DNA from 3 places in the Burkholderia crassaminum genome. Region 1 is predicted to be linked to each of the others. Evidence: predicted binding sites of a transcription regulator. Region 1 holds the regulator's gene; each other region holds the start of a gene.
What was found. Region 1 encodes FliA, which starts transcription of late flagellar genes. Its sites were predicted from a motif close to CTAAAGTTTNNNNNNNNNNNGCCGNTA; they were not measured.
Positions count from the first base shown of each region.

Region 1 (4,087 bases):
AGACGATCGCGTTGTGGCGCATCGCCTTCATGTGGTCGTGGCCGATCACGTGGAAGTTGCCGGTGGCCGTCACGAAGATGTCCGCCTTGTCGGCCGCGTATTCCATCGTCACGACGCGGTAGCCTTCCATCGCCGCCTGCAGTGCGCAGATCGGATCGATTTCGGTGACCCACACGGTCGCGCCCAGGCCGCGCAGCGATTGCGCGCAGCCCTTGCCCACATCGCCGTAGCCCGCAACGACCGCGACCTTGCCCGCGATCATCACGTCGGTCGCGCGCTTGATGCCGTCGACCAGCGATTCACGGCAGCCGTACAGGTTGTCGAACTTCGACTTCGTGACCGAATCGTTCACGTTGAACGCCGGGAACGGCAGGCGGCCGTCCTTTTCCATCTGGTACAGGCGGTGCACGCCGGTCGTGGTTTCTTCGGTCACGCCCTTGATGTGCGCGAGGCGCTTCGAGTACCAGGTCGGGTCGATGTCGAGGTGCGCCGCGATCGACTTGTACAGCGCGACTTCTTCCTCGTTGGTCGGCTTCGCGATCACCGAACGGTCCTTCTCGGCCTTCGAGCCGAGGATCAGCAGCAACGTTGCGTCGCCGCCGTCGTCCAGGATCATGTTCGCGAATTCGCCGTTCGGCCATTCGAAGATGCGGTGCGAGAACTCCCAGTATTCGTCGAGCGATTCGCCCTTGAACGCGAACACCGGCGTGCCGGCTTCGACGATCGCGGCAGCCGCGTGGTCCTGGGTCGAGAAGATGTTGCACGACGCCCAGCGGACGTCCGCGCCGAGCGCCTTCAGCGTCTCGATCAGCACGCCCGTCTGGATCGTCATGTGCAGCGAACCGGCGATGCGCGCGCCCTTCAGCGGCTGCTGTGCCTTGTATTCGTCGCGGATCTGCACGAGGCCCGGCATTTCGGTCTCGGCAATGTTCAGTTCCTTGCGGCCCCAGCCGGCCAGCGCCATGTCGGCGACGACGAAATCGTTGGAAGCTTTGGAATCGATAATGGCGTTCATCACGCCCTCCTTTCTAAAAAGTTTCTAGATTGGTGACGTGAGCGCCGTTCAGGAAGCGGGGCCGGCGCGACAACACGCTAAACGCGCGCCGCACGGCTGCTTGGTGAAGCCTTCCGAGCCTGGCGGGCCCAGACTGGCCCGTCGCAACGCTCCTCGGAAAACGGGAAGGATTGTAGCAAATCGGCGCGCAAAATGCGCACACCGATGCCAGGCGCGCGGCGTCGGCGCGCGCGGCCGTCAGGAAAGGGTCAGGATTCCGCGCCGACCCACGCCTGTTCGCGCAGCCGTGCGCGCAGGCGCGCGACGGCCTGGCTGTGCAACTGGCATACGCGCGACTCGCTCACTTCGAGCACCGCGCCGATCTCGCGCAGATTCAGACCCCGTTCGTAGTACAGCGACATCAGCAGCTTCTCGCGCTCCGGCAGCCGCTCGATCGCCTCGACGAGCGCTTCGCGCAGGTGCTCGTCGAGCAGCGCCGACAGCGGATCGGCGTGATCGACGCGATAGCGGTCGAGGAACGGCTCGTCGTCGGCCGCGCGGTCGAAATCCTCGTAGTAGATCAGCTGGCTGCCGTGCAGGTCCTGCAACATCCCCTGGTATTCGTCGAGCGGCATCTTCAGGTGCTCCGCGATCTCGGTCTCGCTCGCCGAGCGACCGAGATGCTGCTCGACCTGGTGCACCGCGTGCTCGACCTCGCGCGACGTCTTGCGCAGGCTGCGCGGCAGCCAGTCGTTGCTGCGCAGCTCGTCGAGCATCGCGCCGCGAATGCGCTGCGTCGCGTAGGTCTCGAACTGCGCGCCCTGGTCTTCCTTGTAGCGGCCGGCCGCGTCCATCAGGCCGATCATGCCGGCCTGGATCAGGTCGTCGAGGTCGACGCTCGCCGGCATCTTCGCGACGAGCTGCAGCCCGAGGCGGCGCACGAGCGGCGCATATTGCGCGAGCACGTCGGCCTGGGACATCTTTCCTTGAGCGTTGTACATCATGGCCCCCTCCTTCCGGTGGCACTCACGCGGCGTGTGCCGCGCCCGCCTCATACGACGGCTTGCCGCCCGCGTGCACGGCGCGGCCCGCGCCCGTTCGCGGGCGCATCGGCCAGTACAGCAGGTCGGCGGCAATCTGCCGGTAGTCGCGCGCGGCGGCCGACGACGGGAACGCGTCGACCGCCGCGCGCATCAGCTCGCGCGCATGCTCGACGAGCGGATCGGCGCTCACGCACCCCGCGTCGGCGATCGACACCGTCAGGTAGCGGCTCGCGACGCCCGCGAGGTTGTCGAACGCGACCTTCGCGTCCGCGTGGCTGCCGACGTGATTGGTCAGCACGCGGAACTGCGCGAACGCATGCGCGAAATGCAGCCGCTTCATGCACGCGTACGCTTCGGTGATCGCCTGCGCGGCGACCCGCGTCACGACCAGCACGTCGTGCGCTTCACGTGCGAGCGCCGAAAACGAACCGTCGGCGCCGAGCTGCGCGTCGACGAGGACGATGTCGGCCGGCCCGTCGATGAAATCGCTCAGCTGCGCGTCGGTGTAGCCGGCGCGCGCGAGCCGTGCGGCGCCGCACAGGCCGAAGCCGGCCGCGACCCGCGTGCGCTCGCCGTCGCGCAGCCACGCGCCCGCGAGCGTCGCGCTGGCCGAATGCACGTCGGCGCGCTCGTCGACGACGAGCACATCCTTGCCGAGCGACGCGAGCGCCGCCGCCAGGTTCACGACGGTGGACGTGCAGCCGACACCCGCCGGCCCGCCCGCCACCGCGACGATGCGCGACGCGCGCCCGGCCAGCAGGCGCCGCAGCCCTTCGGCCTGGTCGATGATCCGTTTATCCAAATCGCACCTCGTGCAGCTCGGCGGTGGAACGTGCGGTCAGTGCGGAAAGCAGCGTCGGCATGTCCTCGTCTTGCGGCACGAAGGGCGAGCCGTCGCGCGGTACACAGAACGCGCTCTTCAGCAGGAATTTGGTCGACGCGACGTACAGGTTCTCCGGCACCTTCTGGCCGGTCGACACGTAATGGATCGGCAGCTTGTAGCGGATCACCGTGTCGAGCACGCCGCCGAGGTGGGTCGCCTCGTCGAGCTTCGTGAGGATGCAGCCGGCCAGGTCCGGATGCTCGCCCGCGCTGCGGTACGCCTGCACGACTTCGTTGAGCGTGTCGCCGTGGCTCGTCGCGTTGAGCAGCAGCAGGCGCTGCACCGGCGCGTTCGCGCCGTGCAGCATCGCGATCTGGTCGGACACCGCGCGGTCGCGCTGGCTCATGCCGATCGTGTCGATCAGCACAATGTGCTTGTTGCGCAGTTCGGACAGCGCGAGCGCGAGGTCGCCGGCATCCTTCACCGCGTGCACGGGCACGCCGAGGATCTTGCCGAAGATGCGCAGTTGCTCGTGGCCGCCGATCCGGTAGCTGTCGGTGGTCAGCAGCGCGACCTTGCTCGCGCCGAAGCGCATCACGCAGCGTGCGGCCAGCTTCGCGGTGGTGGTCGTCTTGCCGACGCCCGTCGGCCCCATCAGCGCGAACACGCCGCCGCGCTCCATCAGCGCGTCCTCGCTGTCGAGCACCGGCAGGTTCGCCGCGAGCACCGACTGCGCCCATTCGGCGGCCTGCTCGAAGGTCTGCGCGCCGTCGCCGGACGGCATGTTGTCGACCAGCATCCGCACGAGCTGCGCGGAGAAACCGGCCGCGAACAGGTGCTTCGTCAACGCGCCATGCACGGCGCTGCGACGCTGGCGGTCGTGCCACATCAGGCTGTCGAACTGCTCTTCCATCATCCCGCGCAGCTCGCCGAGCTCCTGCATCACCGTATCGTTGACGATCCGCTCGATGCGCGACTTCACCGCATCGGCCACCGCGGCAGCGGCGTCGGGGGACAGGCGCGTGCGCTCGGCCGCCTTCGCGGCATGCGCCGCGCTCGTGTCGGGCACGCGGGGGGCGGCGGCCGGCATCCGGCGTTCGGCGTCGCGCACGATGTCGCGCGCCCAGTCGGGCGGCGTCGTGCTCGCGGCGGCCTGCGGGGCCGGCGCGCTCGCCTGCGGCGCGGCGGGCGGCGCCTGCGTGCGCGCCATCAGCGCATCGCGCTGCT
Region 1 is NZ_OZ183799.1:236,173-240,259, reverse strand. It holds gene ahcY (adenosylhomocysteinase) at 1-1,015, opposite strand, end outside; S-adenosyl-L-homocysteine riboswitch at 1,048-1,176, opposite strand; gene ACPTTF_RS01005 (RNA polymerase sigma factor FliA) at 1,264-1,998, opposite strand; gene ACPTTF_RS01000 (MinD/ParA family protein) at 2,021-2,839, opposite strand; gene flhF (flagellar biosynthesis protein FlhF) at 2,832-4,087, opposite strand, start outside.

Region 2 (4,087 bases), 3.3 Mb from region 1:
CGACATGGACTACGGCACCGCGCAGCGGATCGTGTCGGCAGTCAATTCGAGCTTCGGCCCGGGCACCGCGACCGCACTCGACGGCCGCACGATCCAGCTGGCGGCGCCGGCCGATTCGGCGCAGCAGGTCGCGTTCATGGCACGGCTGCAGAACCTCGACGTCAGCCCGGACAAGGCCGCGGCGAAGGTGATCCTGAACGCGCGCACCGGCTCGATCGTGATGAACCAGATGGTCACGCTGCAGAGCTGCGCGGTCGCGCACGGCAACCTGTCGGTCGTCGTCAACACGCAGCCGGTGGTGTCGCAGCCGGGGCCGTTCTCGAACGGGCAGACGGTGGTGGCGCAGCAGTCGCAGATCCAGCTCAAGCAGGACAACGGCGCGCTGAAGATGGTGACGGCCGGCGCGAATCTCGCCGACGTCGTGAAGGCGCTGAACACGCTCGGCGCGACGCCCGCGGACCTGATGTCGATCCTGCAGGCGATGAAGGCCGCCGGCGCGCTGCGCGCCGACCTGGAGATCATCTAAATGGCAGCCTCTCTCCCGAACGCGAACGACCTCACGCAGCGCTTTGCGCTCGACGTGCAGGGTTTCGACGCACTGCGCGCGCAGGCGAAGCAGTCGCCGCAGGCCGGCGCGAAGGCGGTCGCCGGCCAGTTCGACGCGATGTTCACGCAGATGATGCTCAAGAGCATGCGCGACGCGTCGCCTGACGGCGGGCTGTTCGATTCGCATACGTCGAAGCTGTACACGTCGATGCTCGACCAGCAGCTCGCGCAGCAGATGTCGACGCGCGGGATCGGCGTCGCCGACGCGCTGATGAAGCAGCTGCTGCGCAATGCGGGGCAGGGCGCGGGCAGCGACACGGCGGCCGACGTCGGCGCGGGCGGCCTCGGCACGTCCGGTAACGAAGGCGGCCTCGCCGCGATGAACGCGATGGCGAAGGCCTACGCGAACGCGGCGAACAACGGCGGGCTCGCCGGCACGCGCGGCTACTCGGCCGGCAGCGCGCTGACGCCGCCGCTGAAGGGCGCGAGCGGCGTGCAGGACGCCGACGCGTTCGTCGACCGGCTCGCGGGCCCCGCGCAGGCGGCCAGCGCGTCGACCGGCATCCCGGCGCGTTTCATCGTCGGCCAGGCCGCGCTCGAATCGGGCTGGGGCAAGCGCGAGATCCGCGCGAACGACGGCTCGACGAGCTACAACGTGTTCGGCATCAAGGCGACCAAGGGCTGGACCGGCCGCACGGTGTCGGCGCTGACGACGGAATACGTGAACGGCACGCCGCGCCGCGTGGTCGCGAAGTTCCGCGCGTACGATTCGTACGAGCACGCGATGACCGATTACGCGAGCCTGCTGAAGAACAATCCACGCTACTCGGGCGTGCTGAGCGCGAGCCGCAGCGTCGAAGGCTTCGCGCACGGAATGCAGAAGGCCGGCTACGCGACCGACCCGAACTACGCGAAGAAGCTGATTTCGATCATGCAGCAGATCGGCTGACGGCCCCGTCGGCTACCGCTGTCATCCCCTCTGGACCGCGCCCGGCAGCCCGCCGCGCGCGGTTTCAACGTTTGCGCGAAAAAAATCCCCGTTTCGATCTAAACTTTCGGTCAGCACTGCCGCTAAGTGTGAGAGACCTGCGACCGGGCCCCCGTTCTGGCCCGGTTTTATTGCGCACCGGTTGCCCGGGCGCCCATGACAAGAAAGACCGGCTAGCCATGAATATCGAAACGTCGACGGACCCCAGCCTGGATGCAGGCCACTCCGGGCCCGACTATGCCCGCCGCAATCCGCTGGAAATCGGCGTGCAGCTGCGCAACCTCGTGAACCGCGGCGATTTCCTGACCGTCCAGTATCCGGGCGGCCAGCTCGTCACGCGCCTGCTCGAGGTGGATGTCGGCGCGCGGACGTTCACGTTCGACTGGGGTGCGCTGTCGGAGCAGAACGCCGGCATCCTGGGCGCGTCGCACTGCACGTTCGCGGCCGCGCCGGAGGGCGTGCGCGTCGAATTCTCCACGGGCACGCCGCGCGAGACGCGCTACGAGGGGCTGCCCGCGTTCGTCGCCGATTTCCCCGACGTCCTGATGTGCATCCAGCGCCGCGAGTATTTCCGCGTCGATGCGCCGGTCGTCGATCCGTACGTGTGCCGCGGCAAGCTGCCGGACGGCGAGAGCTTCCTGTTCGAAGTGCATAACCTGTCGCTCGGCGGCGTGGGGCTGCGCACGGCCGACGAACGCGTCGAGGCGCTCGAGGTCGGCACGCTGCTGCCCGACGTCGAGCTCGAGCTGACCGGCCACGGCAAGCTGTCGCTCGACCTGCAACTCGTGTCGCAGCGCTCGACGCAGATGCCGAACGGGTCGCGCCGCTACCAGCTCGGCTTCCGTTACATGTCGCTGCCGGGCAGCGCGGAGAACACGCTGCAGCGGCTGATCACGCAGCTCGAGATGAAGCGCCGCTCGCTCGCGCGGGCCTGACGCGCAAGCGGCGGCCGGCCCCGCCCGGGGCCGCTCGCGCAACGTGTGCGGCACTGCCGGCGCACGCTTTCACCGGCCGCGCGCGAGCGCGCGTCGCGCGTGCATTTTTTCCTCAATTTTTTCCAGAAGCGGCCGTTATACCGGGAGTCACGCAACCCGGCGGCCGCAGTGCGGCCGGCTTATCAGGATCGCGCATGTCCAACTCACTCATGAACCTCGGTGTCAGCGGCCTGAATGCCGCGCTCTGGGGCCTCACGACGACCGGCCAGAACATCAGCAACGCGGCGACGCCGGGCTATTCGGTCGAACGCCCCGTCTATGCCGAGGCAAGCGGCCAGTACACGAGCAGCGGCTACATGCCGCAGGGCGTGAACACCGTCACCGTGCAGCGGCAGTACAGCCAATACCTGAGCGATCAGTTGAACGGCGCGCAGACGCAGAGCGGCGCGCTGTCGACGTGGTATTCGCTCGTCACGCAGCTGAACAACTACGTCGGCAACCCGACGTCCGGCATCTCGTCCTCGATCACGAGCTACTTCACCGGGCTGCAGAACGTCGCGAACAGCGCATCCGACTCGTCGGTGCGGCAGACCGCGATGAGCAATGCGCAGACGCTCGCGAACCAGATCACCGCGGCCGGCCAGCAGTACGACGCGCTGCGCCAGAGCGTCAATACGCAGATCTCGAGCACCGTCACACAGATCAACGCGTACACCGCGCAGATCGCCCAGCTGAACCAGCAGATCGCGTCCGCGAGCAGCCAGGGCCAGCCGCCGAACCAGCTGATGGACCAGCGCGACCTCGCGGTGTCGAACCTGTCGAACCTCGCGGGCGTGCAGGTCGTGCGCAACAGCGACGGCTACAGCGTGTTTCTCGCGGGCGGCACGCCGCTGGTCGTCTCGAACACGAGCTACCAGCTCGCGGCCGTTACGTCGCCGTCCGATCCGAGCGAGCTGACCGTCGTGTCGCAGGGCATCGCCGGCGCGAACCCGCAGGGGCCGAACCAGGCCCTGTCCAGCACGTCGCTGTCGGGCGGCACGCTCGGCGGCCTGCTCGCGTTCCGCAGCCAGACGCTCGATCCGGCCGAAGCGCAGCTCGGCGCGATCGCGACCAGCTTCGCCGCGCAGGTCAACGCGCAGAACGCACTCGGCCTCGACCAGTCGGGCAACGTCGGCGGCAACCTGTTCACGACCGGCACGCCGGCCACGTACGCGAACCAGGGCAACACCGGCACCGCGACGCTGTCCGTGTCGTTCGCGAATTCGGCGCAGCCGACCACGAGCGATTACACGCTGTCGTACGACGGTACCAATTACACGCTGACCGATCGCGCGACCGGCACGGTGGTCGACCAGCAGAAGGGGCCGATGCCGGTTACGCTCGGCGGGGCGAGCGGCCTGAACTTTTCGATCGCATCCGGCAAGATGCAGCCCGGCGACCAGTTCACCGTGCTGCCGACGCGCGGCGCGCTTAACGGCTTCGGCCTCGCGACGTCGAACGGCTCGGCGATCGCGGCGGCGGCGCCGTTCGTGCCGTCAGCCACCACGACGAACACGGGTACCGGGACGATCGGCGGGCTGTCGGTCACCAGCGCGACGGCCGCGGCCAACCCGCACAA
Region 2 is NZ_OZ183799.1:3,519,131-3,523,217, reverse strand. It holds gene ACPTTF_RS16355 (flagellar basal body P-ring protein FlgI) at 1-526, shown strand, start outside; gene flgJ (flagellar assembly peptidoglycan hydrolase FlgJ) at 527-1,495, shown strand; gene ACPTTF_RS16345 (flagellar brake protein) at 1,714-2,469, shown strand; gene flgK (flagellar hook-associated protein FlgK) at 2,664-4,087, shown strand, end outside.
Region 2: the regulator FliA is predicted to act here: its motif matches at 2,581-2,607, upstream of flgK (flagellar hook-associated protein FlgK).

Region 3 (4,087 bases), on a different replicon from region 1:
AGCAGCGGCAGGCGCAGCACGCACGACAGCGGCGACGCGGCGAGGAGTGCCGCCTCGCCTTCCAGCTTCGTGCGGCCGTAGATGTTCAGCGGATTCGGGACGGCGTCCTCGCGGTACGGAGCGGCCTTGCCGTCGAAGACGTAGTCGGTGGAGATGCCGAGCGTCCATGCGCCATGGCGCGCGGCAAGCGCGCCGATACGGGCCGGGGCCGTCACGTTGATCGCGCGGGCGCCGGCAGGATCGCGTTCGCAGACGTCCGGGCGGCGTTCGGCCGCGCAGATGATCACGGCCGCCGGCTGGCGGGTGGCGAACAGGTGTTCGAGGGCCGGTTCGTCGAGGACGTCGAGTTCGGCGAGGTTTTCCGGGGGCAGCGCAAGGCGTTTTGCGCCTGCGCCTTGCGGGTTGCGGATCGTCGCGACGAGGTTTAACGAAGACTCGCGGGACAGGGATGCGGCAACCGCTCGGCCCAGGAGGCCGGCGGCGCCGATGAGAAGGACGGTCGATTGCGGCACGGTAGCCATCTGTGAAAGGGGAACGGGGATTCCCCAGAGCCTATCGCAACTTTTGGGTGTGAGGCATCAATCGATGGCCTGGGCACCGCTTCACGCCGCGCAAACGCAAGAAAGCCGTGCCGATCAAATACGCGCAGGGGCTTCAACCCGGAGCCGATCAAGCTACGGATGCGTGGGACAGTCAAGCGAGCAACGAATGACGGGCAACCCGCCGCGATCATGGCAGCGCCGACACTGCTCGAATTAATCAGGAATTCGAATGTATCTGATGCGTGCCGGTCAGTGATCGAGGGCACATGGATTCCCGCCGCTCTGCGGCCCTGCGCTACCGCCACACGTCACGCCCCACTAACAAAACAAAGCCCGGCGCACTTTCGTGCACCGGGCTCCGAACCTGCACGGAAACTCCGCCCCGCCTTACTTCCGGTCGAGCGAATACCGCCCCGGCCCGGTCAGCGCGAGCAACAGCAACCCGCCGATGATGCTGATGTTCTTGTAGAAGTTGATCATCGCCATGTATTGCTCCATCCCCTGCAGCGCCCAGTAGCGATGGCCGATCAGCGCGGTCGCGAGCGTATAGGCGGCGAACACCAGTGCGAGCGGACGCGTATAGAAGCCGGCCGCGATCAGCAGGCCGCCGGCCAGCTCGACCGCCACCGCGATCGCGGCTGCCAGCTCGGGCGCCGGGTTCCCCGTCGACGCCATGTACGCGACGGTGCCCGAGAAGCCGTTCAGCTTCTGCCAGCCGAACAGCACGAACAGGACCATCAACAGCACGCGAGCCGCCAGCAGCAGCTCGTCCTTCTTCGACTCCAGCGAAACGTAACGCATAGCAATCACCCTTGAATTGACGGTTTGATGCATCCGGTGCCGAGATGCGCCGAAGCGGCGCGCCAGGTCGGCAACGAATCACTCCTCGCACAATCGGACAGCAAGCCGGCTGGCCCGCCGCCGAAGAATCCGTCTGGTCGCACCGTTCCCGGCGCGCTCCGGATCGGTTCTGGCGAAGCACGGATGCAGTCTACTGTCCCCACGGGAATCATCAATCCGTCAAAACATGATTCGCTGTATCAATTTAGTGGACAATCGAAGACAACATCGTCGATAGATAGCGGCCTGCGGGGAGTGCAAACCAACCTGCTCCATGATTCAAGAACACGAAAATGCCCCGCTTCTTTCAGGCCGCCTGATTCATTCGATATTTTCGACTTCAATTGACACGAATCGGTCACAGCTGTGCATCACGCACTGTCATTCAACGGCAATTTCAATATGTGATTCACGCAGGCCAACTTCATTCCCGCAACTCGACCGATATTGCAATCGATTGGGCATGTTTCAGAAAAAGACACATGGCCCGGGAATAAGCATTGGCAATGCGAAAACGTTTCGCGGGCATGCAGGCCGAAGTCACCCGCAACGGATATCGCCCAACAGGCAAGGATTTCAGCCCGATACCGGCCAGGGAGAACGCCTTCCACACGCCGTCGATCGACACGATGTTTAGCAGGGCAAGCGAAAAATCCGTGAATAAATACAACCAAAACGGTGTGTTAACGGCAAAAAATCGCAGACCTTTAGCCCTCACTCAATCACCCCGTTCCCGTCTGCATTTTTCTCAACAGGCATTACAAAAAATTACCAAGAAATACCGATTTAAATATACGATAGCGCACGTCCTTACGTTTTCCCGACACTCCCGTGAACCCCGGAACGCGTCTCGCCGGATGTGGCCTGCCTTCGAATCGCCGCAGGCCGTCGCGGCAGCCGCTCGTCACGGGATCGCTTTCCAACCGGAGACCATCCATGGCAATAAACACGCCCGTGAACAGCAGCGCGAATTCGAACAGCGTGATGCAACAGGCGGTGCAATCGATCATCAGCGGCTCGACCGGCAATTCGTCGGATATCAACGCGCTCGTCAAGGTGCTGGTGAACGCGAAGACGGCCGGCCACGCGGCGGCGCTGACGTCGGCGCAAGCCACCAGCACAACGCAGATTTCCGCATTCGGCGCGCTGTCGTCGGCGCTGGGTGCGCTCGAGGCAGGCCTCGCGTCGCTGAAGAACGGCGCCCTGCAGTCGACGTTCAACGCGGTCGCGAGCGGCAAGGGCCTGACCGCAACCGCAGGCGTCGGTGCGGTCGCCGGCACCTACACGGTCGGCGTCACGCAGATCGCAACCGCGCAGGCGCTGTCGTCGTCCGGCTTCGACGGGAACAAGGCGCTCGGCACCGGCACGTTGACACTGTCGCTCGGCAGCCAGTCGTTCAACGTCCCGGTCGGCGGCACGAACAACACGCTGTCGGGCATTGCGGCCGCGATCAACGCCGCGTCCGGCAACCCGGGGATCAGCGCAACCGTCATCAAGGGCACCGACGGCTCGCACCTCGTGCTCTCATCGACGAAGACCGGCTCGGCGAACGCGATCAGCGTCGCGGTCGGCGACGTGTCCGGGGACAACGGGCTGTCGAGCCTCGGCGTCAAGTCGACGGCCGACACGTCCGGCGGCGCATCGAAGATCGAATCGGCGAACAGCGCGGCCGCGTGGCAGCAGAGCACCGCCGCGCAGGACGCGAAGTTCACGCTCAACGGCATCGCATCGACCAGCGCGAGCAACGCGGTGTCGGGCGTGCTGACCGGCGTCACGCTGAACCTGTCGGCGGACGCGGTCAACGCGACCGGTCCGCAGACGCTGACGGTCAGCACCGATACGAAGGCGCAGGCGACGACGATCACGAATTTCGTGAACCTGTACAACACCGTCGTCAAGACGATGGGCACGCTGACGAGCTTCACGCCGGGCGCGAACTCGCAGGGCGCGTTGATCGGCGATTCGACGCTGAACACGATCCGCAACTCGCTCGCGTCGAGCGTCGCGCGCGGCGTCCCCAACGAGGACGGCAACGGGCACACAAACCTGATGACGCTCGGCATCTCGCTCGAGAAGGACGGCACGCTGAAGATCGACAACGCGAAGCTCGACAGTGCGTTGTCGTCCAACCAGGCGGGGGTCGCGCGTCTGTTCAACTCGAAGAACGGGATCGGCGCGCGTCTGGCCGAGCAGATCGAACCGTTCACGAAGAAAGACGGGATGATCGACGTGCGCACGAACGCGCTGAGCGCCGATCTGAAGCGCGTCACCAAACAGCAGTCGGACCTGACGGACTACGCCGACCAGCTGACCAAGCAGTATCAGGCGCAGTTCACGGCACTCAACGCGCTGATGGCCAAGATGAACTCGAACACGAAGTACCTGACGCAGCTGTTCGGCGGCGCCAACAGCAGCGGTACGCTGGCAAACAAGTGATGCGCGGCCGGGCCGCCCGATGACCGCGTCGGCGGCCCCCGGCCAATGGATCGGCCGGCTCGCGCCGTCGCGCGCGGCGTGCCGCGTCGCGACGGCGTTCATGCCCGGCGATCTGCTCGCACGTGCCGGGTTCGTTTCCCTGGTTCGCACCCGCGCGGCGGGCGGCCTGCCTGCGGGTTGCCCGACACGCGTGCGCCGTCAGCCGAGCCCTTCGACGCGATCGGCGAACAGATCGATCGCACGCGACACCTGACGCCCGAAATAGCCCG
Region 3 is NZ_OZ183801.1:78,950-83,036, reverse strand. It holds gene ACPTTF_RS33660 (dTDP-4-dehydrorhamnose reductase family protein) at 1-521, opposite strand, end outside; gene ACPTTF_RS33655 (DoxX family protein) at 930-1,343, opposite strand; gene ACPTTF_RS33650 (hypothetical protein) at 1,807-2,100, opposite strand; gene fliD (flagellar filament capping protein FliD) at 2,319-3,818, shown strand; gene ACPTTF_RS33640 (hypothetical protein) at 4,017-4,087, opposite strand, start outside.
Region 3: the regulator FliA is predicted to act here: its motif matches at 2,169-2,195, upstream of fliD (flagellar filament capping protein FliD).